Archangium violaceum: one gene and its partner. The protein of the gene in region 2 interacts with the protein of the main gene of each other region in a pairwise test. Links are inferred from orthologs where the notes say so. Each region holds a gene or a part of one and is shown on either strand. Other genes may lie near its edges.

What was found.
Region 1: the proteins of ftsA (region 2) and JRI60_RS05590 interact in binary tests that used the Escherichia coli proteins (3 or more experiments, as listed by UniProt). The link is inferred for Archangium violaceum from one-to-one orthologs.

The regions. Positions count from the first base shown.
Region 1 is NZ_CP069396.1:1,303,355-1,310,377, forward strand. The notes cover bases 1,816-4,677. They hold JRI60_RS05590 (rod shape-determining protein), read right to left. Parts: upstream 3,833-4,677; coding sequence 2,798-3,832; downstream 1,816-2,797. Other genes in these bases: JRI60_RS05585 (ABC transporter permease), read left to right, coding at 1,816-2,765; JRI60_RS05595 (putative ABC transporter permease), read right to left, coding at 4,074-4,637. In the rest of the region: JRI60_RS05575 (ABC transporter ATP-binding protein), read left to right, coding at 1-447; JRI60_RS05580 (ABC transporter permease), read left to right, coding at 444-1,604; more of JRI60_RS05585, read left to right, coding at 1,608-1,815; JRI60_RS05600 (glycosyltransferase family 2 protein), read right to left, coding at 4,763-5,482; JRI60_RS05605 (hypothetical protein), read right to left, coding at 5,563-5,934; JRI60_RS05610 (fatty acid desaturase family protein), read right to left, coding at 5,931-6,923. UniProt on the Escherichia coli protein: Forms membrane-associated dynamic filaments that are essential for cell shape determination. Acts by regulating cell wall synthesis and cell elongation, and thus cell shape.
Region 2 is NZ_CP069396.1:3,145,907-3,153,024, forward strand. Bases 1,487-4,443 are described here. They hold ftsA (cell division protein FtsA), read left to right. Parts: upstream 1,487-2,327; coding sequence 2,328-3,560; downstream 3,561-4,443. Other genes in these bases: JRI60_RS13130 (cell division protein FtsQ/DivIB), read left to right, coding at 1,487-2,282; JRI60_RS13140 (hypothetical protein), read left to right, coding at 3,714-4,443. Outside these bases: murB (UDP-N-acetylmuramate dehydrogenase), read left to right, coding at 1-355; JRI60_RS13125 (D-alanine--D-alanine ligase), read left to right, coding at 352-1,296; more of JRI60_RS13130, read left to right, coding at 1,428-1,486; more of JRI60_RS13140, read left to right, coding at 4,444-5,972; JRI60_RS13145 (DUF2381 family protein), read right to left, coding at 6,211-7,118. UniProt on the Escherichia coli protein: Essential cell division protein that assists in the assembly of the Z ring. May serve as the principal membrane anchor for the Z ring.

The DNA of each region.
Region 1 (7,023 bases), 1.8 Mb from region 2 along the record:
AGCGACAAGGAGCTGTCCGACTGGCGCGCGGGCCACGTGGGCTTCGTCTTCCAGATGTACAACCTGCTGCCCGTGCTCACGGCGGCGGAGAACGTGGAGCTGCCGCTGCTGCTCTCACCGCTCTCGCGCTCGGAGCGTCGCGAGCACGTGGCCGCCGCGCTGGGGGTGGTGGGCCTGGGGCACCGGATGAGCCACCGCCCGCCGCAGCTGTCCGGAGGCGAGCAGCAGCGGGTGGCGATCGCCCGGGCCATCGTCACGGACCCGGACCTGCTCATCGCGGACGAGCCCACGGGAGACCTGGACCGCAAGTCTGCCGAGCAGGTGTTGGACCTCTTCGCGCTGCTGCACCACGAGCTGCACAAGACGCTGGTGATGGTGACGCACGATCCGCATGCCGCCGAGCGGGCGGACCTGGTGCGGCACCTGGAGAAGGGGCTGCTGCAATGACGTTCGGGCGGCTCGTCTGGAAGGACCTGCTGCGCAACCCCTTGAGGCTGGGCCTCACGGTGCTGGCGGGGGCGGTGGGGGTGATGGCCTTCATCTTCCTGCGCACGGTGGTGGACCTGTTCTACGTGGGGGCGGCGGCGGCGCAGGCGGACCGCCTCTTCACCCGTAGCAAGGCGTCCATCACGGAGGACCTGCCGCTGTCCTATCTGCCGCGCATCGCCGCGGTGCCCGGCGTGAGCGACATCACCTTCTATGGCTTCTTCGGCGGGAGGTATGGCGAGTCGCAGAAGGACTTCTTCGGCTCGGCCTTCGTGGACCCGCCCTCCTTCATGAAGGTGTTCGACGAGGTGGCCGTGCCTCCGGAGCAGGTGGCGGCCTTCACGGCGGACCCGTGCGGTGCGCTCATCGGGAAGGACCTGGCGGCGCGTTACGGCTGGAAGGTGGGAGAGCGGGTGACGCTCAAGGGCACCATCTATCCGGGTGATTGGACCTTCACCGTGCGCGGCATCTACGACGTGCGCAGCGGCGGCATGGACACCGCCACGTTCTTCTTCGGCTTCCGCTGCCTCAACGAGAAGATGCCGGAGGATCGGAAGGACCGGGTGGGGGCCTTCATGATCCGGGTGGAGGATCCGTCGCGCTCGGCGCTGGTGTCCTCGACGGTGGACGCCATGTTCGCCAACAGCCCGTACCCCACGCGCACCGAGAGCGAGCGCGCGGCCACGCTGGGCTTCATCTCCATGCTGTCGGCCATCATCACCGCGGTGCAGGTGGTGTCCACCGTCATCCTGCTCATCATCCTGCTGGTCATCGGCAACACGCTGGCCATGAGCGTGCGCGAGCGCACGCGCGACCTGGCGACGCTTCGGGCCATGGGCTTCAAGAGTGGACGGGTGGTGATGCTCGTCCTGTTCGAGTCGCTCGTCATCGGTCTGGCCTCGGCCGCGCTGGGGGTGCTCATCGCCCCGCAGCTCATCCAGGGCTTCATCGGGGCGGTGGGCTCGCAGCTGGGCGGCATCCCCAAGGACTTCATGCGCGAGAGCACGCTGCTGCTCGGGGCGCTGGCGGCACTGGGGGTGTCGCTGTTGGCCGGGGCGATTCCAGCGATGCGGGCCGTGCGCATTCCCGTGGCCGAGGGGCTGAGGAAGGTGGCCTGAGCGATGATTCCCCTCTACTACAACACGCGCAGCCTCTGGGCCCGGCGGCTGTCGACGGGGCTCACCGTGGTGGGCCTGGGGCTCGTCGTCTTCGTCTTCGCCGCGGTGCTGATGCTGGCCAACGGCATCGAGTCCGCGCTCGCCTCGGGAGGAGACCCGCGCAACGTCGTCCTCCTCAACAAGGGCTCCACCAGCGAGCTGATGAGCACCGTGGAGCGCGATGCCCTGCGGGCCCTGGGCAGCGCGACGCAGGTGGCCTCCTCGGTGCAGGGGGACCCGCTGGTGGCCGGCGAGCTGGTGGTGCCGGTGCTGCTGCCCCGCCCGGACGGCAAGGAGTCCAACGTCAACGCGCGAGGCATCGGTCCCCAGAGCTTCGCCATCCGGCCCGTCGTGCGGCTCATCGCGGGACGGCCTCCGAGGGTGGGGACGAACGAGATCGCCCTGGGCGAGGCGCTGGTGGGTCGCTCGCCGGGAGCGCGGCTGGGAGGCGAGCTGCGCTTCGCGGAACAGCGCTGGCCCGTGGTGGGCGTCTTCTCGGCGGACGGCGGGGCCTACGAGTCCGAGCTCTGGGTGGACGTCAACCGGCTGGGCTCGGCCTTCGACCGGCCGGGGCTCAGCTCCATCGTCGTGCGGACGGGCTCGGTGCCGGCCCGGGATGCCTTCATCCAGGCGGTGGAGGGAGACCCGCGCTTCACGCTCGAGGCGAAGCCGGAGCCCGAGTACTGGGCGGAGCAGGCCACATGGCTGGCCACCTTCATCCGGGTGCTCGGCCTGTTCGTGTCCTTCATCTTCAGCGTGGGCGCGGTGCTGGGGGCGATGATCACCATGTACGCGCAGGTGTCGGCGCGGATCACCGAGCTGGGCATGCTGAGGGCGGTGGGCTACCGGCGCCGCAGCGTGCTGGCGAGCATCCTCATCGAATCGGCCGTGCTGGGCGCGGCTGGAGGGGTGCTGGGCGCGCTGGGGGCGCTGGCCACGCGGTGGATGGAGATCCGCACCCTGAACTTCCAGACGTTCGCCGAGGTGCGCTTCGGCTTCACGCCGACACCGGGCATCGTGGTGGCGGCGCTCGTCTTCGGGACGCTGATGGGCACACTGGGCGGGATGTTGCCCGCGCTGCGCGCCTCACGGCTGTCCATCCTGGATGCACTGAGGGCCTAGCTCCCCTCTCCCGAAGGGAGAGGGGAGGGGGCTCAGCCCGGCTGGCAGACCTGGCGCAGGATGTCGAGCGACTCCAGCGCCTTGCCCGCTCCCATCACCACCGCCGACAGCGGATCCTCCGCCAGGAACACCGGCAGGCCCGTCTCCTCGCGCAGCAGCGTGTCCAGGTTCTTGAGCAGCGCGCCACCACCGGCCAGCACGATGCCGCGGTCCGCGATGTCTCCGGCAAGCTCCGGCGGCGTGCGCTCCAGCGTCAGCTTCACCGCCTCCACGATGCCGTTCACCGGCTCGCTCAGCGCGTCGCGCACCTCGTCGCTGCTCACCGTCAGCGTGCGCGGCACTCCCGCCACCAGGTCTCGACCCTTGATCTCCATGGTCATGACCTCCTCGGTGGGGTACGCCGTGCCGATGCCCATCTTGATGAGCTCCGCCGTGCGCTCGCCGATGAGCAGGTTGTACTTGCGCTTGACGTACTGGATGATCGCCTCGTCCAGCTTGTCGCCGCCGATTCGCACGCTCTTGGCGAACACGATGCCCGCCAGGCTGATGACCGCCACGTCGGACGTTCCACCGCCGATGTCGACGATCATGTTGCCGCTCGGCTCGGTCACCGGCAGGCCGGCTCCAATGGCCGCGGCCATCGGCTGTTCAATCAGGTAGACCTCGCGGGCACCGGCATTGGCGGCGGCTTCACGCACGGCGCGGCGCTCCACCTCGGTGATGCCCGAGGGGATGCCGATGACGATGCGCGGGCTCACCAGCGACTTGCGGTTGTGCGCCGTCTGGATGAAGTAGCGCAACATCGCCGCGGTGATCTCGAAGTCGGCGATGACGCCGTCCTTCATGGGGCGGATGGCCACGATGTTGCCCGGCGTACGGCCGAGCATCTCCTTGGCCTCCTTGCCCACGGCAAGCACCTTCTTGCCGCCCCGCGCGTCCTGCTGCACGGCGACGACGGAAGGCTCATTGGAGACGATGCCTTGACCGCGGATGTAGATGAGCGTGTTGGCCGTGCCCAGGTCGATGGCGAGGTCGCGCGAAAAGAGAGTGTGGAGCCAGTCGAACATACGGGGGCGGAAACTTTCGGTGGTGCGGCGTCATTTCCCTGCACTTTCAGGGAACGCGCGGCAACCTACTACGCAGGGCTCTCAGCAGGAAGAAAAGGCAACTGTCAAGTGCACGGCCCGGCCGGAGAGCGTCCGGGCCTCGGGGCCCCCCGTCCTCTCCCTCCATCCGCCCTTCCTCCCTCTGAGAGATGGTCCGGGGTGAGGGGTTTCCCCCACATGCTCGCCGCTCGCCCGGCTCCTCTCAGTAGGAGGGGCGGGGCTCGGTCTCCTCGGCCAGGAGGAAGGTGTCCGCCGCTTCCCCGGCCTCCTGCTCGGTGGAGACGGGGCCGAGGTGGAAGGGCTCGGCCACCGCGCCGGTCTCCACCGCATGCCGGTACTCGGGTGTCTGGCGGAGGGCCTCGCTGGTGATGCGCAGGAGGGCCTCGCGCACGGGCTCGAAGAGCAGGCCGGCGGCGTACCAGAAGGGGGCGTAGTCCAGGCGGACGAGCCCCTTCACGTTCAAACCCCGCTGCTCGTAGTCCCAGGGGCAGCGGCCGAGCGCCTTGCGCAGCACCCATCCCGTGGCGAACTCGGCGCCCAGGATGACCGTGGTGTAGGCAAGTGCGCGCACGGGCCGGGGAAGGAAGCGCAGCCGGTCATGGAGGAACTCCAGCCCCAGCGCCGTGGCGCCGTAGATGGGGTGCATCCAGAGGTACGTCGTCGCCGTGGCGTTCCTATCCCGCTCGAAGAGAGCCGCCCCCATGCCGGTGAAACACACCTCCATCACCCAGCCAGCACACCCGTACAGCAGGAATCGCGGTAGCACTCTCGGAACCTAGGAACCGGATTCCCGATGGGCACCTGGGACAGGCGGTCGGTGAGTCACCGGGCGGACGAGCGGGCCCAGGGCGGGCCGGAGGGTGTCGGCCGCCCGACACCCTCAAGGGGTACTCAGCGTTTGATGGCGTACTTGCCGATGGCGTAGAGGGCCCGGACGCCATCCTTCCAGCCGATCTTCTTGCCCTCCTCGTAGGTGCGCCCGTGGTAGCTGATGGGCACCTCGAAGACGCGCCAGCCCCCGCGAGCCACCTTGGCGGTGATTTCCGGCTCGATGCCGAAGCGGTCCTCCTCGATGTTGACCGACCGGATGACCTCGGCGCGGAAGGCCTTGTAGCAGGTCTCCATGTCCGTGAGGTTCAGGTTGCTGGTCATGTTGGACAGCATGGTGAGGAAGTGGTTGAGCACCGAGTGCCAGAAGTAGAGGACTCGCCGGGGCGTGCCGGTGAAGCGGCTGCCGAAGACGACGTCCGCGTCGCCATCGATGATGGGCTGGATGACGCGGGGAATCTCCTTCGGGTCGTACTCGAGGTCCGCGTCCTGGATGATGACGATGTCCCCGGAGGACTCGGAGAAGCCGCGGCGCAGGGCGGCGCCCTTCCCCTGGTTCTTCTCCTGGAAGAGGATGCGCAGCTCGTTGCGGTTCTTCGGGGTGCCGTCGAGGGCGGACAGGCCCTTGTCGGCGAGCTGCTGGAGGAACTCGCGGCTCCCATCCCGGGAGCAGTCGTCCACGATGACGAGCTCCTTGGGGAAGTCCACCGCGGTCACGCGGCGGAGGATTTCGGCGAGGGTGGCAATCTCGTTGTAGACGGGGATGACGACCGAGACGAGCATGGCGGGGCCGGCTCTATCCGATTTCCGAGCCCCGCGCGACTCTTCGGTAGGGGGAGCCCCTGGAAACGGGGACGCCCCTCCTACCAGTACCGGCGCTGCGCAGGGGGCGGAGGGGCCGGCGCGGGCACCGGCTCGAGCATGCCGCACCCCAGGAGGCGATCCACCGCCGCCTTGACCTCCTTCGAGGAGGCACAATCCTCCAGGCCGCGCGCCGCCTCCGAGACGGTCCTCTCCCCCATCCCGAACTCCACGAGGAAGAGCCCATCCTCCGAGGTGAGCCCCCGGGGGCTGCTCCAGGCCTCACGGGCCGCGTCGAACTGGGCTCGCCCCGCCCCCGCACGCGCCTTCTCCACCATGAGGGTGTACGCCGACACGGCCTCGCTGCCCTTCGGGGAGAGCCGGAACTTCTGCGCACGCCCGAAGCGAACCTTCTCTGGAGTCTCGTCGTTCATACCACCGCCTCCACCATGACCGCTTCCACGACCTCTGGCTGGCCCATCCGCTTGAGCCAGCGCACGTGGCTCCCCAATGCCGCGCCCACGCTCTCCTGCGCGCGGTAGCGCACGCCGTGCTCCCGGCACGTCTCCTCGACGAGCCGCGAGAGCGCCGGGTAGTGCAGATGGCACACCCTCGGGAACAGGTGGTGCACCACCTGGAAGTTGAGCCCACCCAGATACCAGCACAGCAACCGATTGCCCCGCGCGAAGTCCACCGTCGTCTCCACCTGGTGCACCGCCCACTCGCGCGCGAAGGTGCCGCCGCCTTCGGGCACCTCGGAAAACTCCGCCTCCTCCACGCAGTGCGCGAGCTGGAACACGCTCGCCAGCGTCAGCCCGAGGACGAACGAGGTCAGCGCGTAGCAGAGCGCCACCTTCCACACGGGATGGAAGAGGGCCGGCACCACCAGCGCCCAGCCGATGAAGAACAGCTTCCCGCCGAGGACCCCGGCCAGCTTGCGCCCGGTGGGACGCGGCATCTTCTGCCGCCCGACGCTCCCGTTGAGCACGTCCTTGAAGTCATCGACGAAGTGCCACTTCACCGCGAGCAGCCCGTAGAGCATCCAGATGTAGACATGCTGGAAGCGGTGGGCCGCGTGCAGCCGCTGGCCCGGCGCCACCCGGCAGAAGGGCTGGATGTCGATGTCCGCGTCGAGCCCGACCACGTTGGGATGGCTGTGGTGGAAGATGTTGTGCTTCCAGCTCCAGACATAGGAAGACGCACCCAGGACATCGAGCGTCCACGCGAGCAGCCGGTTGATGCTCTTGCGCTCCGAATAACCTCCGTGGTTGGCGTCGTGCTGGATGCTGAAGCCGATGCCGGCCATCGCCAGTCCGAGCGACACGCACCCGAGGACCGCGCTCCAGGGACCCGTCGCCACGAAGACGAGGAAGGCATACGAGGCCGCGAACCAGCCGAGCAGCGCCGCCGTCTTGGCGTACATGCCGGGCAGATCGCGCTGTGCTCGCCCGCTCTCCTGGAAGTACCGCTCTACCCGTGTCTTGAGAGCCTGATGAAAGGGTCCCGCCTCCGGAAACTTCGCC
Region 2 (7,118 bases):
GCGGGTGCGCTTCCTCCTGCGCAAGGGCGACCTCGAGGCCTCCAAGAAGGCCATGGACGAGGACCTCGCCTACCGCAAGCGCTCGCAGCCGCTGAGCCAGCCGAACTTCGGCAGCGTCTTCACCAATCCGCCGGGCGACTTCGCCGGGCGGCTCATCGAGAGCGTGAACCTCAAGGGCCACGTCATCGGTCGCGCGCAGGTGTCCACCCTGCACGCCAACTGGATCGTCAACCTGGGCGGTGCCACCGCCCACGACGTCCTCTCGCTCCTCACCCTGATGCAGTCGCGGGTGCGCGAGGAGCGGGGCGTCGAGCTCCAACCCGAAGTCAAGCGTGTAGGGGTCTTCCAGCCATGAGCGGCTTCACCCAGGACGAGCTGAAGCGGAAGAAGGTGGGAGTGTTGCTCGGGGGCCTGTCCTCCGAGCGCGAGGTGTCCCTGCGCACCGGCGCCGCCGTGGCCAAGGCCCTGCGGGGGCTCGGCTACGACGTGGTGGAGATCGACGTGGGCAAGGACCTGCCCGCGCGCCTGGCGGCGGAGAAGGTGGAGGTGGCCTTCATCGCCCTCCACGGCCGCTACGGCGAGGACGGCTCCGTCCAGGGTCTGCTCGAGTGCATGTTCATCCCCTACACGGGCAGCGGCGTGCTGGCCTCGTCCCTGGGCATGGACAAGGTCTTCGCCAAGCAGGTCTTCATCGCCCACGGCATCCCCACGCCGCCCTACCGCGCCTTCACGAGCGCGGAGGAGGCCCGGGCCGCCGTGGACTCGCTGCCCTTCGGCCTCCCGGCCGTCGTCAAGCCCTCGCGCGAGGGCAGCAGCGTGGGCGTCCACATCTGCAAGACGCGCGAGGAGTACCTCGCCGCCGTGGAGGCCGCCTCCAAGCTGGCCGGTACGATTCTGGTGGAGCAGTACATCAAGGGCCGCGAGGTGCAGGGCGGCGTCCTGGACGACGAGGCCCTGGGCGTCATCGAGGTGGTGGCCGCGCGCGAGTTCTACGACTACGAGGCCAAGTACAAGTCCGGTGGAACGACGAAGTACCTCTTCCCCGCCCCCCTGCCGCCGGATCAGTATGAGCGCGTGAACCAGGTCTGCCTTGCAGCCCATAAAGCGCTCGGGTGCAGTGGAGGCTCCCGCTCGGACGTCATCTTGACGCCCTCGGGCGAGGTCTTCCTGTTGGAGATCAACACGTTGCCGGGAATGACCGAGACCAGCCTGCTGCCGAAGATCGCGGCGGGCCGGGGCATCGACTTCCCCGCCCTCTGCGAGCGACTGCTCCAAGGGGCCAGTCTCAAGGCCTGAGAGGGACCGTTTCCCCATCCGAAGTGGGAGGAGGACCCGGTCCCCTGTGGAGCCGGGAGCTACAGCCACGTGTCTGTAGCGAAAAACTGGCGTGGAGATCCAACCGCGCGCAGCATGCGCCGACGCACACCATGGCTTTCGGTAAGTCCAAGAACCGTCGTCGTCAGGACACCGCCCAGCAGAAGGAGGCGGTGAAGGGGGCCGTGCGCACGCATGGCCCCGGCCTGCTCAAGGCCATCCTACTGACGGGTCTGACAGTGGCCCTGGTCTGGGGCGGAATCGAGCTGCGGCGCTGGGCGCTCAGCTCGCCGACTTTTCTGTTGAAGGAGACGACCTTCAGCGGGCTGCAGCGGGCCAGGCCGGCCGAGCTGCTCAAGCTGTCGGGGCTGACGGTGGGGCAGAACCTGTGGACGCTGGACGTGGGGGCGCTGGAGCGCACCATGTCCGCCCACCCCTGGGTGCGCACGGTGGAGGTGCGGCGCCACTTCCCCTCGAGCGTGTCGGTGGAGGTGACCGAGCACGTGCCGGCGGCGCTGGCGGTGCTGGGAGACCTGTACCTGGTGAACGAGGAGGGCGAGCCCTTCAAGCGGCTGCAGCCCGGGGACACGTTGGACCTGCCGCTGGTGACGGGAGTGGACCGCGAGGGGTACCTGGGGGACGAGGGGCGCACGCGCGAGCAGATCCGCCGGGCGCTGGCGGTGGCGGAGGCCTACGCGGCGACGCAACCGGCGAAGCGCGAGCGGCTGAGCGAGGTGCGGGTGTCGCCCGAGGGGATGGTGCTGGTGACGGCGGATGGGTTGGAGGTGCGGATGGGGGAGGGGGAGACGGACGCCAAGCTGGAGCGGCTGTCGCGGGTGCGCGGGGAGCTGCGTGCTCGCGGGCTGTCGGCGCAGGTCATCCACCTGGACAACCGGGCGAGGCCCGGCTGGGTGGCGGTGAAGCTTTCGAGCCCCGTGTCCGAGAGGAGCGGGGCCTCGGCGCAGTAAGGTACGCGCCCCTTTCACGAGAGTGGGGGGCCTGGGAGGGTTGTCATGGCGAAGCAGAAGTCCGGGGAGATCATCGTCGGCCTCGACATCGGCACGACGAAGATCTGCGCCATCGTCGGGGAGCTGACCGACAATGGGATCGACATCATCGGCATCGGGACGCATCCCTCGAAGGGCCTGCGCAAGGGCGTGGTGGTCAACATCGAGGCGACGGTGTCCTCCATCCGCCGGGCGGTGGAGGAGGCCGAGCTGATGGCCGGGGCGGAGATCTCCCACGTGTACACGGGCATCGCCGGTGGACACATCAAGGGCTTCAACTCGCAGGGGATTGTGGCGGTGAAGGACAAGGAGGTGCGCGAGGCGGACATCGCGCGTGTCATCGACGCGGCGAAGGCGGTGGCGATTCCGCTGGACCGCGAGGTGATTCACGTCCTGCCGCAGGAGTTCATCATCGACGACCAGGGCGGCATCAAGGAGCCGCTGGGGATGGCGGGGGTGCGCCTGGAGGCGAAGGTGCACATCGTGACGGGGGCGGTGTCGAGCGCGCAGAACATCGTGAAGTGCGCCAACCGCACGGGCCTGAACGTGGCGGATATTGTCCTGCAGCCGCTGGCGTCGGCCGAGGCGGTGCTGGGCGAGGACGAGAAGGAGCTGGGCGTGTGCCTGGTGGACATCGGCGGAGGGACGACGGACATCGCCATCTTCTCGGGCGGGTCGATCGTGCACACGGCGGTGATTGCGCTGGGCGGCAACAACCTGACGAGCGACATCGCGATTGGCCTGCGCACCCCGGCGCACGAGGCCGAGCGCATCAAGCAGAAGTTCGGCTGCGCGCTGGCGTCGATGGTGAACAAGGACGAGACCATCGAGGTGCCGAGCGTGGGCGGCCGGCAGCCGCGGGTGTTGGGGCGGCAGATTCTGTGTGAGATCCTGGAGCCGCGGGTGGAGGAGATCTTCCAGCTGGTGCACCGGGAGATCCAGAAGTGCGGTTACGAGGACCTGCTGGCCTCGGGGGTGGTGATTACCGGTGGCTCGACGCTGCTGGCGGGGATGCCGGAGCTGGCCGAGGAAGTGATCGGGCTGCCGGTGCGCCGGGGCATGCCGAGGGGCATTGGAGGGCTGGTGGACGTGGTGAAGAGCCCCATGTACGCGACGGGCGTGGGCCTGGTGGTGTACGGGGCGAAGCACCTGGACCGGCGGATGTTCCGCATCCGCGAGGAGAACGTCTACAAGAAGGTCAAGGGCCGCATGCGCGAGTGGCTTGAGGAGATCTTCTAGGCAGTTCCGTCAGTTTTTGCAGTGACCCACCGGGGCCGCGTTCCTCCCAGAGCGGCCCCGGTTTTTTTCGTGGGAGCGCATCGTCAGGTGTGCTCTGGCATAGAGAAGTGGTGTGGTGAATCGACTAGTGCTGTAGGCAAAGGGGAGAATCGCGTGAGTTCTGACAGCACAACAGATTGGGACGTACTTGAGCGCCAAGTCCGGACCTTGGCGTCTTTTATTTGGAATCGGCCGGCAGATAGAGAACTGGTTGCCGGAGTTGCATTGGATTGCGTGCTCAAGGTTGAGCCAGATTATTGGGTTTGTGTCGAGGTCACGAAGTCAAAAACTCTCCAGAAGCTGAGGGAAGATCTCGCTAAGTTTGGTATCGTCAGACCGGCCCTTCATGCGAAAGGCATAGCCCTCAAGTCTTTGTTTGTCACGGAATCAGATCCGTCAAACGACTTGAAGGAATCCGCAAAGGCGCTTTTTGTAGAAGCACTTTCGCGTGAGGAATTCTCAAAGAAGTTTTTCGATTTTGCTTCTTACAGGTTTGTTCGTACGGATAAACCGTTTGGTAGTGCCGTACGGCCTGATTCTGGCCAGAATGATGCCAGTACTTATGTGCCGGTTCGATATCGATCCCAAAATGGCACCGAACTGGGAATCGACGATCTAGTGTCTCGCGTAGCCACCGGCCGCAAGGTGGTGCTTGTAGGCCAGTTCGGCACAGGAAAGAGCCGCTGCGTCAAAGAAGTTTTCTCGCGCATTGCAGAGTTTGCTGCCGGATCGCTGCAGTACCCGATTGCTGTCAATCTTAGGGACAACTGGGGTGTGCGGCGAGGGCATGAGATTATCCGACGCCACTTCGATGACCTTGGCTTATCGGAGTTTGCTGACCCGATAATTAGGGTGCTGGATAGAACTAGTGTGGTTCTCCTGTTGGACGGCTTCGATGAAATGGCGTCGCAGTCCTGGAGCGATGATCAAGCGCAAATCCGCAAGTTGCGGTCAGATGCTCTCGCTGGCGTTCGAGATTTGCTTGGGCGTACCAAAGGCGGAGCACTTATAACGGGAAGAGAACACTATTTTAACAGTAACGAGGAGATGATGTCTGCGTTGGGGTTGAATGCATCCAGTGCAGACATTGTGTTCTGTCGAAGTGAATTTACTGATGACGAGATGAAGGCGTTTCTCGGGGATGCAGCGAATGACATTCGCTTCCCAGAGTGGTTGCCCAAGCGCCCGCTTTTGTGTCAGACGATTGCGTCTTTCCCGCGAGACGAATTGCGATCGATTTTCGGCGACGTCGATGGTGATGCTGAATTGTGGGACAGATTGATGAACGCAATCTGTTCTCGCGAAGCTCGGATTAACCCTGTTCTTGATGCTGAAAAGATCCGCGAAATACTTAGACTGATTGCGCGAGCGACACGGAGTAAGTCTCATGATGTAGGGCCGGTTTCGATTTCCGAGATAAACGATGCTTTTGAAGAAGTGACAGGTACGCCACCGGTTGACGAGAGTGCGGTTATCCTTCAGCGTCTTCCAGGTTTGGGGCGGACGAGTTACGAATCGTCAGACCGGGAGTTCATTGATAAATACATTCTGGACGGCCTGCGCGGGATTGATGTGGTTCGTTGTCTGGACGAGCAATCGCGCGGGATTGAGAGGGAGTCTTGGTCCAATCCTCTCCAGACGCTGGGGCAGCGAATCGTTGCTTCCGACATTCAGGGAAGCGAGAACGATCTGGAGCGAATGCACTCGTTTCTTAGACTGGCGAAACGCTGTGCACAGGCTTCCAATCGAGTTCTTGCTGGCGATATCGCTGCAAGCATTCTTCGAGCGAATGATTCCCTTGAAGAGGTAGATTACGGGGGATTTTCGCTTGAAGGAGCTTTCATCGGCGCGCTGGATTTTTCATCAGTCCTGCCTGTGAATCTGTTTATATCTGATAGTGTCATTGAGGAAATTGTCCTCCCGGCGGCTCAGCCTAAGGGAACGCGAATCAGAAAATGCCAGATTGGCATGGTGCGCAAAGTTTCCTCCGTGGAGGGCATGCCAAATTGGATCGAGGACTCTTCGGCGGAGAAATTTGAGTCGATTAGTACGGTTTCCAAAATCAAGGAAGCAGAGCTAACACCGAAGCAGAAGGTGCTGGTAGCAATTGTTAAGAAGACGTTCTTGCAAAAAGGATCTGCCCGAAAGGAGGAGGCATTGGTGCGTGGTTTGGGGCGGGTAGTGGATTCTGGTGAAGTTTCGAAGATCCTAAATATGTTGGTTCGAGAGCAGGTGTTGGAGCGGGTTCGTGGCGATGAAGGCGCTCTGTACGTCCCTGTTCGCTCGCAAACGAGTCGGATGAAGAAAATGCTTTCAGAGCTATCTTTGTCTGCCGACCAGGTTTGGAAGTACGTTTCAGAAACGAAGAAGTAATTCATAAAATGTCTGCGAAGTTGCTCGGCAAGTAGAGCCTCTTGGTAGATGCGCGAGTGATGCGCTGCCAGCAGGAATTGACTAGATGCTGGCGCTTAGAGAGTGTTGAACTGGAGCGAGCAGGCACTGCGATGCGACTACAAGCGGGTTCAGAAACGGTGCCGCTCGGTGATGCAGTAGGCAAAACCTGTGTCTTCGCCATCTCACATGATGGAGGATTTCATGGATTGGAATTGGCTTACGGGAACGTCACGCCATCGAAGAGCTCGGGCATAGTGCTGCCATCCTGACTCCACAGTTTCAGGGTGAAGGTGCCGCGCGCCTGTCGCTCCGTTGCCTCCAACTCCACCACGATGCGGCCCTTCTCACCCGGAGCAATGAGATGCAGCGGCCACACGCCGAGCACCTTCAGCTCCACGTGCTTGGGCCCCAACAGCACCGCACCGGCGGGCCTCCAGGGCGTCTCGTCGTTGTTCTTCAACTCTAATTCCACGGCCAGCCGCACGACCTTCTGCCCTCCCTCCGTGCGCTCGGTGTCGGAGCGGTAGCTGCGCGCCCAGGTTGGAGTCAGGGTGTTGCCCGGACGCGCGGTGGCGTCTAAGTCGAGTGTCTTGACGGCGACACCCGTCTTGCCCAGTCCCTCGGCGATGAGGCCCGTGAGCCCTGCCTGCCCAGCGCACTCCGCCTGGAGGCGTGCCTTTTCCTCCTGGCATTGCCGGGCCTCCGCTCGTGCCTGCTGCTCGCCCTCCTGGTAGGAGGCGAGCGTGCGCGGTTGGCGCGTCACTTCCACCTGGCCTTCGGCCTGGGTGGGGTGCACCACCAGCCAGAAGGTGACGCTCGCGGGGGCCGCACCGTCTTGAAAATAGACTGTCACTGGCACGCGTTCCCTATCCTCCAGCGCCTTCGTGGGGACGAGTATGAGGGCCGTCTCTCCTTGCAGCACCACGCGGAACCGCTCTGGCCCGGCCAGTTCCACGCGCGCCAGCTTCGAGTCGAAGAGCAGGTTGGTGGACAGTCCCGGGTGGATGCACACCGTGAGTCGTTTGTCGGCGGCGTCTGTGGTGAGCTCAATGTGGCGCACGCCCGTCTCACAGGTGGGGAGCGGGGATTGTACGGTGGTGTCGGCGGGCACGGCGAACAGGACCC